Regions from separate parts of the Paenibacillus sp. FSL H8-0280 genome, predicted to be linked through region 1. Evidence: a T-box and tRNA genes for the amino acid it is inferred to sense, from the RefSeq annotation. Region 1 holds a T-box; the other regions hold tRNA genes.
What was found. The T-box of region 1 lies ahead of tyrS (tyrosine--tRNA ligase). A T-box ahead of a tRNA ligase gene usually reads a tRNA of that ligase, here a tRNA-Tyr.
Positions count from the first base shown of each region.

Region 1 (5,039 bases):
TATCGCACAATTTTCTGAATTGTACCATCATCATTGGCTCAAGGGAATGCGTGCCAAACTGGGCTTGTTGGATGAAGAGGCCGAAGATGAAGCGCTGATTAAGGATCTTCTTGAACTCATGGAGAAACATAGTGCAGATTACACCAATACGTTCCTGGCATTGACCTTTGATAGGTTGGAAGGGACAGCTTTGTTTGGCACGCCAGAATTTGCTGAATGGAATGAGCGGTGGCAAGCAAGATTGGACAGACAGCAAGAGGAGAAGGAAGTCTCTCGACAGTTGATGAGAACAAGCAATCCAGCCGTCATCCCCCGCAATCATCGGGTAGAGGAAGCCCTTGAGCGAGCGGAGAATCACGGAGACCTTAGCGTGATGGAGAAGCTTTTGGCAGTTCTTTCAGATCCGTTCGCGCACTCACCTGAGCAGGCTGAATATGCCGAACTACCTGCACAATGCAATACTTCGTACCAAACTTTTTGTGGGACCTGATTGAACAATACGGAAGAAGAGGCTGCCTTCGGCAGCTTTTTCATTTTTTCATTCTGTCATCGATGTTACTTTATAGAGGCAGGTGCATTCATGTCCAACATGTTAAGCAAACAACAATTGGCAGACATCCTTTTACAGCTTTTAGAGCGTACGTCTTTCCCTAGGGAACAGATGCAGAACTATGTTAACCGCTTGTTTGAGAGCTTTAAATGGGATGGGGTGCCCTATGTAGAGAGTGGAGAAGATACGTATATCGTTCGAATATACGAACGTGGTCTCGTCTCATTGGAGAAACGGGTGAAACATCTAGATGAAGTCATCTATTGGTTGCTGGAAGATATTATTTTCACTGCGACGCATGTAGGGTTGTTGGAAAGACATGGTGTGGATAATAAAGAGACGCATTTGAACTATACAAATGATGTGATGAAGGACCTGAACAGGGGTGTTCTGGAAGCCTTCCAGCAGATCGGTAATCCGTATTTACATTGGCATCAGACGGGTAAACGTCAGGAGTTAGAGGGCATGAAATAAATAAAAATGAGGTGTGTTACATGAGCGAGCAAGATATTAATGATGTATGGTATGACTATGCTGTGTTATTTGTCAAAAAAAAGAATGAATCTGAACAGGGCTGGGCTTCGTTGACTTCGAACGAGCAGGACATTGTTGCTTTATGGCTGTTAGAGGCGGATATCTTTAACGGCGGTTTTATTCAGTTTTTCTGTAACTGGGGGGAAGAGGTATACCGTTACGCGTTGCGGGCATTACATATCATTGATGCGACTCAAGTCGTGGAGATTATAACGTTGGCATACGGCTGTATTGAGCACTTGAAAGAGGATGAAAGGCTTACCGAACTGTGGGATATTCCTAAATTCTTGACCAAGGAACAAGAGCAGCATTTAGATGCGCTGGATCAGCAGTTTTGGAACAATGAGGATCAGATCGCGGAGAAAGCCTATGGTTATTATCACGGAAAATTGAACATGATGATTATATAATCTGGTTTCAACTATGCATCCGATCTTCTGTTCAAAGATTGCATACTTGGTCTTGCAATGACTGAAACGTTCGGCTATACTTGCTATAAATTGAATACATGAATCACGTTGATAGAGCGCAGTAGCGGCTTTGTCCCTGTTACAGAAAGTCAGGGGTTGATGGAACCTGATACATACAAGGGCTGCGAATTACACTCTGGAGTACTTGGGTAATGCCAAGCGGATGGGCAAACGATATATTGCCAAAAGTGGTATGGATAACGTGTTAAGCTCACGTGTTGTCCATGCAATTTGGGTGGTACCACGGTTATGATAATCGTCCCTGTGTCTAATGAAGACAAGGAGGCGATTTTTTTGTGTCCAAAAAAGCCGTTCCAGGGTGTTATTTCGTAATTTAACGTAGATCATGACTGAATCTTGAGGATAGAAAAGGGGTTATACAAATGAATATTATTGATGAACTACAGTGGCGTGACGCCATTAACCAGCAGACAGATGCAGAGGGACTGCGTGAGTTGACTGAAACCAAATCAATCTCACTGTACTGCGGCGTTGACCCTACGGGGGATAGCATGCATATCGGACATCTCATTCCATTCATGATGCTGAAACGTTTTCAACTGGCAGGACATCGTCCAGTCATTCTGATTGGTGGAGCTACAGGTACGATTGGTGATCCAAGTGGTCGGCAGGCAGAACGTTCTTTGCAAACGATGGAGCAAGTGCAGGAGAATGTGGATGCACTGACAGCACAGATGAAGAAGTTGTTTGTAACAGACGGTGATAATCAGGTTCGCATGGTGAACAACTACGATTGGACGCACAAAATCAATGTCATTGAATTCTTGCGTGACTACGGCAAAAACTTTAACCTCAATACAATGTTGGCTAAGGATGTAGTTGCGAGCAGACTGGAAGGCGGAATCTCGTTCACCGAGTTTTCCTACCAGATCCTTCAATCACTCGACTACCTGCACCTGTTCCAGAACGAAGATGTACAGCTTCAAATCGGCGGTTCCGATCAATGGGGGAATATCACGAGTGGTCTTGATCTAATTCGTAAAAAAGAAGGATCTGAAGCGAAGGCGTACGGTCTGACTATTCCGCTCATGCTCAAATCCGACGGAACGAAATTTGGTAAAACAGCTGGCGGCGCAATCTGGCTTGATCCGAACAAAACGACACCATTTGAATTCTACCAGTTCTGGGCAAATACAGATGACCGTGATGTGATCAAATACTTGAAATACTTTACCTTCCTGAGCAAAGAAGAAATTGAAGCTTTGGCTGAAAAGGTAGAGACAGAACCGCACAGACGTGAAGCACAGAAAGCACTCGCGGAAGAAATGACAAAATTTGTTCACGGCGAAGAAATGCTCGAACAGGCTAAGCGTATTACAGCGGCGCTGTTCAGTGGTGATATTCGTTCCCTGACAGCAGATGAAATCGAGCAGGGCTTCAAGGAAATGCCAACATTCGAAACGGACGGCGAAGCCAAAAATATCGTGGACTGGCTCGTAGATCTGGGTCTGGAACCATCCAAACGCCAGGCGCGTGAGGATGTCACTAAAGGCGCTATCTCCATGAACGGTGAGAAAATCACAGAGCTTGAATTCACAGTCTCGGCAGAGCATGCCATCGGCGGTAAATTCATCATTATCCGTAAAGGTAAGAAGAACTACAGCCTGGTTAAACTTCAATCGTAGTTTCCAAGAATTAGAACGTAACACAGAGACGTATAGAGACTACAATAGACGCACAAATAAAGCTACAAATACAGAAACAAAAAGACCGCCTTCCATCTCTGTCAGGCGACAGAGGGGAGGCGGTCTTTCGTATATCAGGCCAGTGAGTGACCTATCTTATTGATTAACGATCGCTGTGATCTCTTCATCCAGATCAAGTCGTACGTTCTCACGGTACGCCCGGATGTTGTATTCACTGTGCAGGTAACGAAGAATCGCTTCAATCATATTGGACTCCACCAGATATTGACTACGGCCTTGAATCCAAACTTCAGCGGAATAACCTGTATCTTCTTCCCAGCTCAGTTCTACGTTCACATCCGTTGGACGTACACCCTTACGTTCTGCCATATGAATACAGATTGCATTCACAATTTCATCCATGCTCAGAACCATAGAGATTAGTACCGTCCGTTTCTGTTACGGTCATCATCACGATCATTGCGACGGTCATAACGACCATCCGCTGCAGGTTTGCGACGATTGGAGATGGCTCTGAAGAGTGCCATAGCCAGCATAACAATCAACATAATTGCTGCAACGTTCACGAGCAATCCAAGGATGTTACCCAGAGCGCCCATGCCACCGAACAATCCGCCAAACATCATACCAGCAAGACCACCAAGCATCATGCCTTTCATGAATCCGCCGCCACCGCCGAAGAATCCGCCACGGTTCGTTGTAGCTGCTCCATTGCTGGAGTTGTTATTCGTATTCGATTTGCTTACATTGCTGTCGGATTTCTTAGGTGTATTGCTATAACTTTTTGTACCGGATTTGAATCCGCCACCACGTCTTGCATCTGCAGAATCCGGATTCGTTACTCCCACTGTTGCGAACAATAATGTAAAGGCCATAAATACCATCATTAGATGTTTAACTCCGAATTTTTTCTTCATTGTAAAGATCGTAACCCCCCGATTAATTTGTTTGAATCGCCCAAAAATGGGCCTTACTCATGTAATACGGTCAACTTGCAGGAACGTTTCAAATTTTATTAAATTTCTGAAACGCTTGGACTTGGGTCTTGAATTGCAGCTTGGCCATCAAGCAATTGGGTAACCCAATGACACCATTCCAGGCCTGTTTGTGCGTGCATTAACCCTTTTTGTACCAGGATGTAGCTTCCAAAATCTCGGTTGCCTACACGAAGATTATCCTGAGGTATACGTGACTTCAGATCCTCGAAATAACGTATGCGTTCCATAAACCAGCTTTTACGCTCGTTAAGAATGCGTCTCATGCTTCCGTCTTCCGCTATGCCAACACACAAAATACGCAAATTAAATTCATCGCGTGTAACCGGTGCGGTAACAGGAGTAATCATCCATTCCAAGAGCTTTTCAATGCCTTTTTCCGTAACTGCGTACATTTTCTTGTCCGGTTTGTCAGACTGTTGTACCCAGCGGGAGGCCAATAACTCATCGTTTTCCATCTTGGACAGGAGTGGGTAGATCTGGCTGTGTTTCGCCTGCCAATGTGGCTGGATCTTCAGCATCAGATCATAGCCCGATGACTCCTCGCGGGTAAGCAGCCCGAGCAATCCGTAGGAAAGTATGTTCATGCACATGTCTCCTTAATATTAGGGCTAGGTCAGAGAGAACAATCGTTTTTACTTTCTTTGACCGCTTTCATAAAAAGTGTACACTGAAACTGTATGGTTTGACAACCTGACAGAACAACTGCCTTAATTTAGACAAAAAAAAGTGCGAACCATAAGGTCCGCACTCCAAACCATTTAGAGAGATGCCTGTTGTCCATACCCCTCAGCGACAAGATCAAGCTCACCTGTGGCAGAAT
Region 1 is NZ_CP150296.1:4,122,737-4,127,775, reverse strand. It holds gene MHI12_RS18025 (protein adenylyltransferase SelO) at 1-490, shown strand, start outside; gene MHI12_RS18020 (Imm63 family immunity protein) at 581-1,024, shown strand; gene MHI12_RS18015 (DUF4375 domain-containing protein) at 1,045-1,494, shown strand; T-box leader at 1,594-1,821, shown strand; gene tyrS (tyrosine--tRNA ligase) at 1,938-3,200, shown strand; gene MHI12_RS18005 (YxcD family protein) at 3,357-3,635, opposite strand; gene MHI12_RS18000 (hypothetical protein) at 3,641-4,138, opposite strand; gene MHI12_RS17995 (PadR family transcriptional regulator) at 4,237-4,803, opposite strand; gene MHI12_RS17990 (carbonic anhydrase) at 4,978-5,039, opposite strand, start outside.

Region 2 (5,039 bases), 1.7 Mb from region 1:
TAACGGAGGCGCCCAAAGGTTCCCTCAGAATGGTTGGAAATCATTCGAAGAGTGCAAAGGCATAAGGGAGCTTGACTGCGAGACCTACAAGTCGAGCAGGGACGAAAGTCGGGCTTAGTGATCCGGTGGTACCGCATGGAAGGGCCATCGCTCAACGGATAAAAGCTACCCTGGGGATAACAGGCTTATCTCCCCCAAGAGTCCACATCGACGGGGAGGTTTGGCACCTCGATGTCGGCTCATCGCATCCTGGGGCTGAAGTAGGTCCCAAGGGTTGGGCTGTTCGCCCATTAAAGCGGTACGCGAGCTGGGTTCAGAACGTCGTGAGACAGTTCGGTCCCTATCTGTCGTGGGCGTAGGAAATTTGAGAGGAGCTGTCCTTAGTACGAGAGGACCGGGATGGACGTACCGCTGGTGTACCAGTTGTTCCGCCAGGAGCACCGCTGGGTAGCTATGTACGGACGGGATAAACGCTGAAAGCATCTAAGCGTGAAGCCCCCCTCAAGATGAGATTTCCCAGTATGTAAGACCCCTTGAAGACGACGAGGTAGATAGGCTGGGGGTGGAAGTGCAGCAATGCATGGAGCTGACCAGTACTAATCGGTCGAGGGCTTATCCAATAGCAAGTGATAATTCGCATGTTTCGTTTCGAATCTAGTTTTCAGAGAACGATCTCTGAAGCATATTCCCTGATAGCTCAGTTGGTAGAGCACTCGACTGTTAATCGAGTTGTCACAGGTTCGAGCCCTGTTCGGGGAGCCATATGGAGAGGTGTCCGAGCTGGCCGAAGGAGCACGATTGGAAATCGTGTAGGCGTCACAAGCGTCTCGAGGGTTCGAATCCCTCTCTCTCCGCCATAATATTAAGGCCCGTTGGTCAAGGGGTTAAGACACCTCCCTTTCACGGAGGTAACAGGGGTTCGAATCCCCTACGGGTCATAATAACTTCAAAAAAAGAAGTTGATTTTTACAACAAGATTATGGTATGATCATAAATGTGTTGTTCGGAGGCTTAGCTCAGCTGGGAGAGCATCTGCCTTACAAGCAGAGGGTCGGGGGTTCGATCCCCTCAGCCTCCACCATATAAACTTTATAACGACGCGGGGTGGAGCAGCCCGGTAGCTCGTCGGGCTCATAACCCGAAGGCCGCAGGTTCAAATCCTGCCCCCGCAATTATACTTTCCTTTGAGAAAGTGATCTGGAACCGTGGTGTAGTTGGCCTAACATGCCTGCCTGTCACGCAGGAGATCGCGGGTTCGAATCCCGTCGGTTCCGCCATTTAATCTTTACATGAGGCAAACTGTTCACTACATCTGCTGTATGGCACTGATGCCCTATATAAAGTGTAAGGAATTAAGATTAGACTTTATTATGGCTCGGTAGCTCAGTCGGTAGAGCAGAGGACTGAAAATCCTCGTGTCGGCGGTTCGATTCCGTCCCGAGCCACCATTTTTAAAATAATTTAATATGCCGGTGTAGCTCAACTGGTAGAGCAACTGACTTGTAATCAGTAGGTTGGGGGTTCAAGTCCTCTCGCCGGCACCATGTAATCCTGGAGGATTAGCGAAGTGGCCAAACGCATCAGACTGTAAATCTGCTCCCGTACGGGTTCGGTGGTTCGAATCCATCATCCTCCACCAGTTTTATAGGGGCATAGTTTAAAGGTAGAACAACGGTCTCCAAAACCGTTGGTGTGGGTTCAATTCCTGCTGCCCCTGCCAATTAACTTTTTAGAAAATAACCTTTTGTGGCGATCGTGGCGAAGTGGTTAACGCACCGGTTTGTGGATCCGGCATTCGGGGGTTCAATTCCCCTCGATCGCCCCTTTGTTTTTTCATTTTTTATTGGGGATTAGCCAAGCGGTAAGGCAACGGACTTTGACTCCGTCATGCATAGGTTCAAATCCTATATCCCCAGCCATTATGCGGACGTGGCTCAGCGGTAGAGCATCGCCTTGCCAAGGCGAGGGTCGCGGGTTCGATTCCCGTCGTCCGCTCCAAAATATGGCGCCATAGCCAAGTGGTAAGGCACAGCTCTGCAAAAGCTTTATCCCCAGTTCGAATCTGGGTGGCGCCTCCAGCATATGCCGGCGTGGCGGAATGGCAGACGCGCTCGACTCAAAATCGAGTGGGAAACCGTGGAGGTTCGAGTCCTCTCGCCGGTATATTGAATAGCCCTACATGTTGCTTATGCAATGTGTAGGGCTATTTTTATTTCATATGAAATGATTTATGTGCAGTAAGAAAATCTAGAGTAAGAGAAGATGGACGTTAATAAAGATTGACGTATAATTATATTCAGTATATTGTAGATAAGTAAAGTCTTTAATATGGAGGAGTGAAGTAGAGTGACTAATGGAAAAAATGTTTCGGATACCGATCTGTTATTTGATCTTTCTGTATGGGAAGAGGCATGGAAGAATGGTCCGAGAAGTTCAAAATATAAGAAGAAAAGCGCACCATTTAATACAGAAGAAGTATTTGAGCGATGGGCAAGAGATTATCATGCACAGTCGTTCACTGAAGAAGGAAAGCAGCGTTCTGAACGCATTATGGGCTGGATTGAAAACCAGGGTGTGGAATTCGCAGGGTTATCCATTTTGGACATTGGAGCCGCTTCAGGCATATTTACCATTCCTTTTGCAGAAAAGGGGGCAAGTGTGACCGCAGTTGAGCCTTCTGAGTTGCTTGTCTCCCTTATGAAAGAGACGATACCTTCAGCTCTGGAATCCAATATCGAAATCGTAAACGAACGATATGAGGAAATCTCCATTCAGGATAAAGGCTGGGAGAAGAAATATGACTTTGCATTTGCATCCATGTGTCCAGCAATGTCGGATTGGGAAACGATTGAGATGGCGATCAACTGTGCCCGGAAGTATGTATATATAAGCACTATGGCGGGACAGAAGGAACACACACTAATGGAAGAACTTAAGGATGTACTGGGTGTAACTTCTTCATATAAGGCCGGTGATATGGGATATATTCAACAGTTGCTGTATTTGAAGGGTTATTCATACACCATGATCATTACGAGAGAAGTTAACTCATTTGAAGTACCGGTGGAAGAGATTATCGAGAAGCTGCCAGAATGGCTTAATACGTATGAGTTACCATCGGATGAAGATTCCCTCAGATTGGCTGAGGATTACATTAGCGATACGTACAAGGATAGTACGGTGACCTTCTCACGTGGAGCAAGATTTGGTAAAATTCTAATCCAACTTGAACAGCCAAATATGAAAACAGTTCGCACTAAGGATAAGCAATAAATCGCATAAGCTTGGCACGTATACTGATAATCAGGAATTGAGACAGAGACAATGTAGTCTAACGTCTAAGATGGCACTAGGAAGCATCACAACGCTGTGCCAAAAGATGAACGGTTGAAACATATGAAGTTAAGATTGCAGAAGTGAAGGTGTAAGTGAAGGGAGCAGGTTATGTGCTCCCTCTTTTTTGAAGCCACTAATTCATCGACCACTTTGAACCAGACCCTCGTTTTCAGAGAATGATCTCTGAAGCATATTCCCTGATATTTCAGTTGGTAGAGCACTCCACGGTTAATCGAGTTGTCACAGGTCCGAGCCCTATCCCTGTTCGGGGAGCCATACGGATAGGTGGCCGAGCTGGCCGAAGGAGTACGACTTACAATCGTGCTCCTTGTCTAATTTTTGTTCGATACTTCTGCTTTCTGCTTACGCTCCCTGTACTGGCCAGGGGTGATTCCTTCCCATTTACGAAATGATCGGATAAAGTTTTGCGGATTGTTGTACCGAAGTCGTGCTGCGATATCTTTAACGGTTAGATCACTTTCGTCCAGCCATTTTTTAGCGATATTAAATCGGTACTTGGTCAGATATTCACTAAATGCACAGCCTGTCTCTTTGCGGAAAACACTACTTAAGTAGTTGGCATTGTAGTGAAGCTTAACAGCACATTCTTCAAGTGTCAGATCCTTATCATAATCTTGATGAATCATGGCAATCATTTTCTCAGATATATGCTGATACTGGGCATATTGTCTCGCTTTAAAAACCTGAATGACGGGCAAGATGACTTGATGGTTAAACCACTCCTCAACTTCAGCGGCGTACTGCAAACTATGAAGTTCATGAAACATCGAGCCACGACCTTGGGAGATCTGTCCGAGTCGTATGCCAGATTCCTGAGTCATTTGCAAAATATGTGTGAGTAGCCTCGTAAGAGCCACCTCATACTCCTCGGGTGTAACCTCCATACCAAAGATCACTTCAAGCAGTTGTTGCAAAAGAGCAGAGGCCTGGACTTCGTCCGCACTTTGAATAGCTTGGATCAACGAATATTCCAATGATTCCGGGTAGGTCATGGACCAAGTGGGAGCGTAATGATCTATGTTCTCATATTGAAAAATAATGCCTGTTCCCAGCTTCATCCGATGCCTCAATGCTACCATGGCTTCTGTATAAGCTTGAGGGATGTGATATAGAGAGCTGTGTGGCTGGCTGAATCCTATACTGACTTGAAGAGTTAGAATCTTATCCATCTGTTGTTGTAACTGGTCTGTTAATACATATAGCTGCTGTGAAAAAACAAACTGATCCTGTTCCACGGTCCCAATCACCGTGACTACCGTATGTTCCAGCACAATGGGAAGCAATTGTTGGTTATGCACAACCGTTTCCTCCAATATATTTTGAATAGCGAATAATAAGAGGTCACGATCACTAGCTCTATATTTTGTATGATTAACGAGATCGGCCTGTAGTGTAATAACAGCAATTTGTTGCCATTCCCGAACCTGATGCGTGTAGCCATATTCATTCAGGGTGTCATGAAGAGTATGAACTGGGATCTTACCTTGGAACAGATTCATCATAAAATGATTGCGAATCTGCAATAGATGCACATTAAGTGTGTTCTCTAATTGGGAGCGAGAGGCAGATAATTGTGAGACCCCTGCTCTGATCTGTTCGAACTCATCAGAAAATGGTGGTGATTGCTGAGCTACCGTGTTTCCTTCTTTGGACAGGTGGTTGTCACCAAGTTGAGTTAAAAG
Region 2 is NZ_CP150296.1:5,852,546-5,857,584, reverse strand. It holds rRNA gene MHI12_RS25605 (23S ribosomal RNA) at 1-620, shown strand, start outside; tRNA gene MHI12_RS25600 (tRNA-Asn) at 687-762, shown strand; tRNA gene MHI12_RS25595 (tRNA-Ser) at 766-857, shown strand; tRNA gene MHI12_RS25590 (tRNA-Glu) at 867-938, shown strand; tRNA gene MHI12_RS25585 (tRNA-Val) at 1,006-1,081, shown strand; tRNA gene MHI12_RS25580 (tRNA-Met) at 1,099-1,172, shown strand; tRNA gene MHI12_RS25575 (tRNA-Asp) at 1,200-1,277, shown strand; tRNA gene MHI12_RS25570 (tRNA-Phe) at 1,373-1,448, shown strand; tRNA gene MHI12_RS25565 (tRNA-Thr) at 1,469-1,544, shown strand; tRNA gene MHI12_RS25560 (tRNA-Tyr) at 1,554-1,639, shown strand; tRNA gene MHI12_RS25555 (tRNA-Trp) at 1,647-1,720, shown strand; tRNA gene MHI12_RS25550 (tRNA-His) at 1,750-1,822, shown strand; tRNA gene MHI12_RS25545 (tRNA-Gln) at 1,845-1,919, shown strand; tRNA gene MHI12_RS25540 (tRNA-Gly) at 1,924-1,998, shown strand; tRNA gene MHI12_RS25535 (tRNA-Cys) at 2,005-2,078, shown strand; tRNA gene MHI12_RS25530 (tRNA-Leu) at 2,085-2,163, shown strand; gene MHI12_RS25525 (methyltransferase domain-containing protein) at 2,347-3,273, shown strand; tRNA gene MHI12_RS25520 (tRNA-Asn) at 3,531-3,612, shown strand; gene MHI12_RS25515 (helix-turn-helix domain-containing protein) at 3,669-5,039, opposite strand, start outside.
Region 2: it has a tRNA-Tyr gene. The T-box ahead of tyrS (tyrosine--tRNA ligase) is inferred to sense a tRNA for this amino acid. The anticodon was not compared.

Region 3 (5,039 bases), 3.2 Mb from region 1:
GAGTGCTTGTTCCAGCTGTTCTGCTGTCTCCGCTCTATAGGATTTGGCTCCCATGCTTCGGGCGTGAGCTGCAAAGTCCATTGGCATGTAATCCCCGGTCAGTCGTCCACTCTCGGATTCCCGATAACGGAACTCATTGCCGAACCCGTCACTACCATGTTCCCGCTGCAAATTATGAATACACTGGAATCCATTGTTGTTGAATAATAAAATAGTCATCTTCTTCTGTTCCTGCAAACTGGTCACAAACTCCGAATGCAGCATCAGATAACTGCCATCCCCTACCATGGCGTACACTTCACGATCCGGCTCGGCAAGTGCTGCTCCGAACGCTCCACTTACCTCGTACCCCATACAGGAGAACCCATACTCCATGTGATACGTCTTTGGTTCAGCCGCACGCCACAGACGATGCAGATCGCCTGGCAGACTGCCCGCCGCACACACAATAACGGAGGATGGATCAATGGTCCGGTTAACGATGCCAACTGCTGTAGTCTGTGCCAGCCCTGCTTCATGTTGAGCTGCATACAGCCGATCCACTTCTGCATTCCACTCAGCGCGGAGATCAGCGATTTCGGATGCGCCATATGCACTTCGATATTGTCTTTGCTGCAATTCCTTCTGCAAAGCCTGCAATCCTTCGCGTGCATCTGCCAGAATGGCTTCCCCGCCTAGCTTGGCGGCATCCATACCATTCAGGTTAATGTTGATGAATGAAGCTTCCGGATGTTGAAAAGCAGAGCGGGACGCCGTCGTGAAATCCGAGAACCGGGTACCGACGCCGATCACAACGTCTGCTTCTCTCGCCAGCCTATTGGCTGCCAGAGAGCCGGTAACCCCGATGGCCCCCACATTCAGTGGGTGGTCCCAAGAGACTGCGCTCTTGCCCGCCTGCGTCTCGGCGATCGGAATACCAAATGCCTCGGCGAACTCCACGAGTTGGGCGGACGCCTCAGAGTACAACACACCGCCGCCTGCAACGAGCAGCGGCTTCCTGCCTCGGGCAATCTGCTCCGTTGCCCGTTCAATGGCTGCCTGTACCGGGGGGCGACGATCTAGATAATGTACTTTGCGGGCAAAGAACGATTCTGGATAATCGTACGCCTCTGCCTGCACATCCTGCGGCAGTGCGAGCGTTACTGCTCCCGTCTCTGCTGGATCGGTTAGCACACGCATGGCCTGTGTAACAGCAATCATCAACTGTTCAGGACGAACGATGCGATCCCAGTATTTACTGACGGCTTTGAATGGATCAGTGGCTGAGATTGTATAATCACTGCTCACTTCCAACTGCTGAAGTACCGGGTCTGGTTCCCGTGTAGCAAAGTTATCTCCTGGAAGCAATAAAACCGGAATCCGGTTCACCGTTGCAGTAGCTGCCGCTGTAATCATATTCAAAGCACCAGGTCCAATAGATGTTGTACATGCATAGATCTGTCTACGGTTCTTCTGCTTGGCATAAGCCGCTGCCGTATGCACCATGCCTTGTTCGTTCTTGCCTTGCATATACGTCAGGCTTCCCGGACTGCGCTCCAGCGCTTCTCCAATGCCTGTTACATTGCCATGTCCAAAAATACCGATGATTCCCTTCACAAACTTGGTTTCCACCCCGTCAACAGAGATATATTGCTGATCCAGGTATCGAAGCAGTGCCTGAGCCATCGTTAATCGAATTGTATTCATGAATTGATCGCCGTCCTTTCCTTTACGGGTTAAGCGCTTAATCTACGTTAAGTTTAAGCGCCTTACCTCTAAAGGTTAAGCGCTTAATTGATATGGTATTACAGGTTAATGATTTACGCAAGCTATTTTTGTAAGCGTTTTTATGAAATGTGTTAAAGAAAAGATATTCTTGTGTTCGAACATGTGTTAGACCTTCTCTATTTGAACACTTCTACAATGACTAAGAACTGATTTAAATGAGGGGGAATATATCGTGAGGATGGGATACATGTTGGTACATTATATTCAGCCAAATAATCCGTGATCTTTGTATACAATCTTGGTCAATATGCCTGTGAATGCAAAAAAAGAAAGAGACGGTGAGTACCATCTCTTTCTTTTTCAATATATAAGCGGGTGATGGGAATCGAACCCACGCTATTAGCTTGGAAGGCTAAAGTTCTACCATTGAACTACACCCGCATAACAACAATCGGGATGACACGATTTGAACATGCGACCCCCTGGTCCCAAACCAGGTGCTCTACCAAGCTGAGCTACATCCCGTTATCTATACCGGCGAGAGGACTCGAACCTCCACGGTTTCCCACTCGATTTTGAGTCGAGCGCGTCTGCCATTCCGCCACGCCGGCAAAATATGAAGTTATAATGGCGCGCCCTGAGAGATTCGAACTCCCGGCCTTTTGATTCGTAGTCAAACGCTCTATCCAGCTGAGCTAAGGGCGCAAAATATTGGAGCGGAAGACGGGAATCGAACCCGCGACCCTCGCCTTGGCAAGGCGATGCTCTACCGCTGAGCCACTTCCGCAAATAAAGAATGCGCGTGGAGGGACTTGAACCCCCACGTCAAAGACGCTAGATCCTAAGTCTAGTGCGTCTGCCAATTCCGCCACACGCGCATATAATGGTGAGTCATGAAGGGCTCGAACCTTCGACACCCTGATTAAAAGTCAGGTGCTCTACCAACTGAGCTAATGACTCATAGAAAAACTGGTGGAGGATGATGGATTCGAACCACCGAACCCGTAAGGGAGCAGATTTACAGTCTGATGCGTTTGGCCGCTTCGCTAATCCTCCAGGATTACATGGTGCCGGCGAGAGGACTTGAACCCCCAACCTACTGATTACAAGTCAGTTGCTCTACCAGTTGAGCTACACCGGCGTATTACATGGTGTTATAAATGGTGGCTCGGGACGGAATCGAACCGCCGACACGAGGATTTTCAGTCCTCTGCTCTACCGACTGAGCTACCGAGCCTTACTACATTAAAAAAAATGGCGGAACCGACGGGATTCGAACCCGCGATCTCCTGCGTGACAGGCAGGCATGTTAGGCCAACTACACCACGGTTCCAGATCACTTTCTCAAAGGAAAGTATAATTGCGGGGGCAGGATTTGAACCTGCGGCCTTCGGGTTATGAGCCCGACGAGCTACCGGGCTGCTCCACCCCGCGTCGTTATAAAGTTTATATGGTGGAGGCTGAGGGGATCGAACCCCCGACCCTCTGCTTGTAAGGCAGATGCTCTCCCAGCTGAGCTAAGCCTCCATATTATGACCCGTAGGGGATACTCTCACTTCGTTCGAGACTGCGAAGCTGTTGCTAACGAAGTACATCCTCCGACGAACCTTTGGGATTCTCATCCCTTGTTGAAGCAATAGGTATTGCTATGACCCGTAGGGGATTCGAACCCCTGTTACCTCCGTGAAAGGGAGGTGTCTTAACCCCTTGACCAACGGGCCTTACTGGCTCCCCGAACAGGGCTCGAACCTGTGACAACTCGATTAACAGTCGAGTGCTCTACCAACTGAGCTATCAGGGAATGGTGGAGCCAAGCGGGATCGAACCGCTGACCTCCTGCTTGCAAGGCAGGCGCTCTCCCAGCTGAGCTATGGCCCCATACTCTGGTGTATTTCTTGTTTTGGTCTTGCTATGGGCCCTGGTGGACTCGAACCACCGGCCTCACCCTTATCAGAGGTGCGCTCTAACCAACTGAGCTAAGGGCCCTTATCAATTTTCGAAAAAAAATACCCCAATGGGGTTTCGCTTGGCGGCGTCCTACTCTCCCAGGACCCTGCGGTCCAAGTACCATCGGCGCTAGAGGGCTTAACGGTCGTGTTCGGGATGGGTACGTGTGGAACCCCTCCGCCATCGCCACCAAACGCATAGCTTAGCTTACATTTCAGAGTTTTGTTCTCTGAAAACTAGATTCGAAACGAAACACGCGAATGACAACTTGCTATTGGATAAGCCCTCGACCGATTAGTACTGGTCAGCTCCATGCATTGCTGCACTTCCACCCCCAGCCTATCTACCTCGTCGTCTTCAAGGGGTCTTACATACTGGGAAATCTCATCTTGAGGGGGGCTTCACGCTTAGATGCTTTCAGCGTTTATCCCGTCCGTACATAGCTACCCAGCGGTGCTCCTGGCGGAACAACTGGTACACCAGCGGTACGTCCATCCCGGTCCTCTCGTACTAAGGACAGCTCCTCTCAAATTTCCTACGCCCACGACAGATAGGGACCGAACTGTCTCACGACGTTCTGAACCCAGCTCGCGTACCGCTTTAATGGGCGAACAGCCCAACCCTTGGGACCTACTTCAGCCCCAGGATGCGATGAGCCGACATCGAGGTGCCAAACCTCCCCGTCGATGTGGACTCTTGGGGGAGATAAGCCTGTTATCCCCAGGGTAGCTTTTATCCGTTGAGCGATGGCCCTTCCATGCGGTACCACCGGATCACTAAGCCCGACTTTCGTCCCTGCTCGACTTGTAGGTCTCGCAGTCAAGCTCCCTTATGCCTTTGCACTCTTCGAATGATTTCCAACCATTCTGAGGGAACCTTTGGGCGCCTCCGTTACTCTTTAGGAGGCGACCGCCCCAGTCAAACTGCCCACCTGACACTGTCCCCGCACCGGATTACGGTACCAGGTTAGAACCTAGATACGATCAGGGTGGTATCCCAACGTTGCCTCCACGCAAGCTGGCGCTCACGTTTCAAAGGCTCCCACCTATCCTGTACAGATCGTACCCAAATTCAATATCAAGCTGCAGTAAAGCTCCATGGGGTCTTTCCGTCTTGTCGCGGGTAACCTGCATCTTCACAGGTATTAAAATTTCACCGGATCTCTCGTTGAGACAGCGCCCAAGTCGTTACGCCATTCGTGCGGGTCAGAATTTACCTGACAAGGAATTTCGCTACCTTAGGACCGTTATAGTTACGGCCGCCGTTTACTGGGGCTTCGGTTCACAGCTTCGGATTGCTCCTAACCACTCCCCTTAACCTTCCAGCACCGGGCAGGCGTCAGCCCGTATACTTCGCCTTACGGCTTCGCACAGACCTGTGTTTTT
Region 3 is NZ_CP150296.1:316,121-321,159, reverse strand. It holds gene iolD (3D-(3,5/4)-trihydroxycyclohexane-1,2-dione acylhydrolase (decyclizing)) at 1-1,686, opposite strand, end outside; tRNA gene MHI12_RS01480 (tRNA-Gly) at 2,078-2,148, opposite strand; tRNA gene MHI12_RS01475 (tRNA-Pro) at 2,159-2,232, opposite strand; tRNA gene MHI12_RS01470 (tRNA-Leu) at 2,240-2,318, opposite strand; tRNA gene MHI12_RS01465 (tRNA-Arg) at 2,336-2,412, opposite strand; tRNA gene MHI12_RS01460 (tRNA-Gly) at 2,420-2,494, opposite strand; tRNA gene MHI12_RS01455 (tRNA-Leu) at 2,505-2,585, opposite strand; tRNA gene MHI12_RS01450 (tRNA-Lys) at 2,592-2,667, opposite strand; tRNA gene MHI12_RS01445 (tRNA-Tyr) at 2,678-2,763, opposite strand; tRNA gene MHI12_RS01440 (tRNA-Thr) at 2,773-2,848, opposite strand; tRNA gene MHI12_RS01435 (tRNA-Phe) at 2,869-2,944, opposite strand; tRNA gene MHI12_RS01430 (tRNA-Asp) at 2,963-3,040, opposite strand; tRNA gene MHI12_RS01425 (tRNA-Met) at 3,068-3,141, opposite strand; tRNA gene MHI12_RS01420 (tRNA-Val) at 3,159-3,234, opposite strand; tRNA gene MHI12_RS01415 (tRNA-Glu) at 3,357-3,428, opposite strand; tRNA gene MHI12_RS01410 (tRNA-Asn) at 3,433-3,508, opposite strand; tRNA gene MHI12_RS01405 (tRNA-Ala) at 3,510-3,585, opposite strand; tRNA gene MHI12_RS01400 (tRNA-Ile) at 3,620-3,693, opposite strand; rRNA gene rrf (5S ribosomal RNA) at 3,732-3,848, opposite strand; rRNA gene MHI12_RS01390 (23S ribosomal RNA) at 3,929-5,039, opposite strand, start outside.
Region 3: it has a tRNA-Tyr gene. The T-box ahead of tyrS (tyrosine--tRNA ligase) is inferred to sense a tRNA for this amino acid. The anticodon was not compared.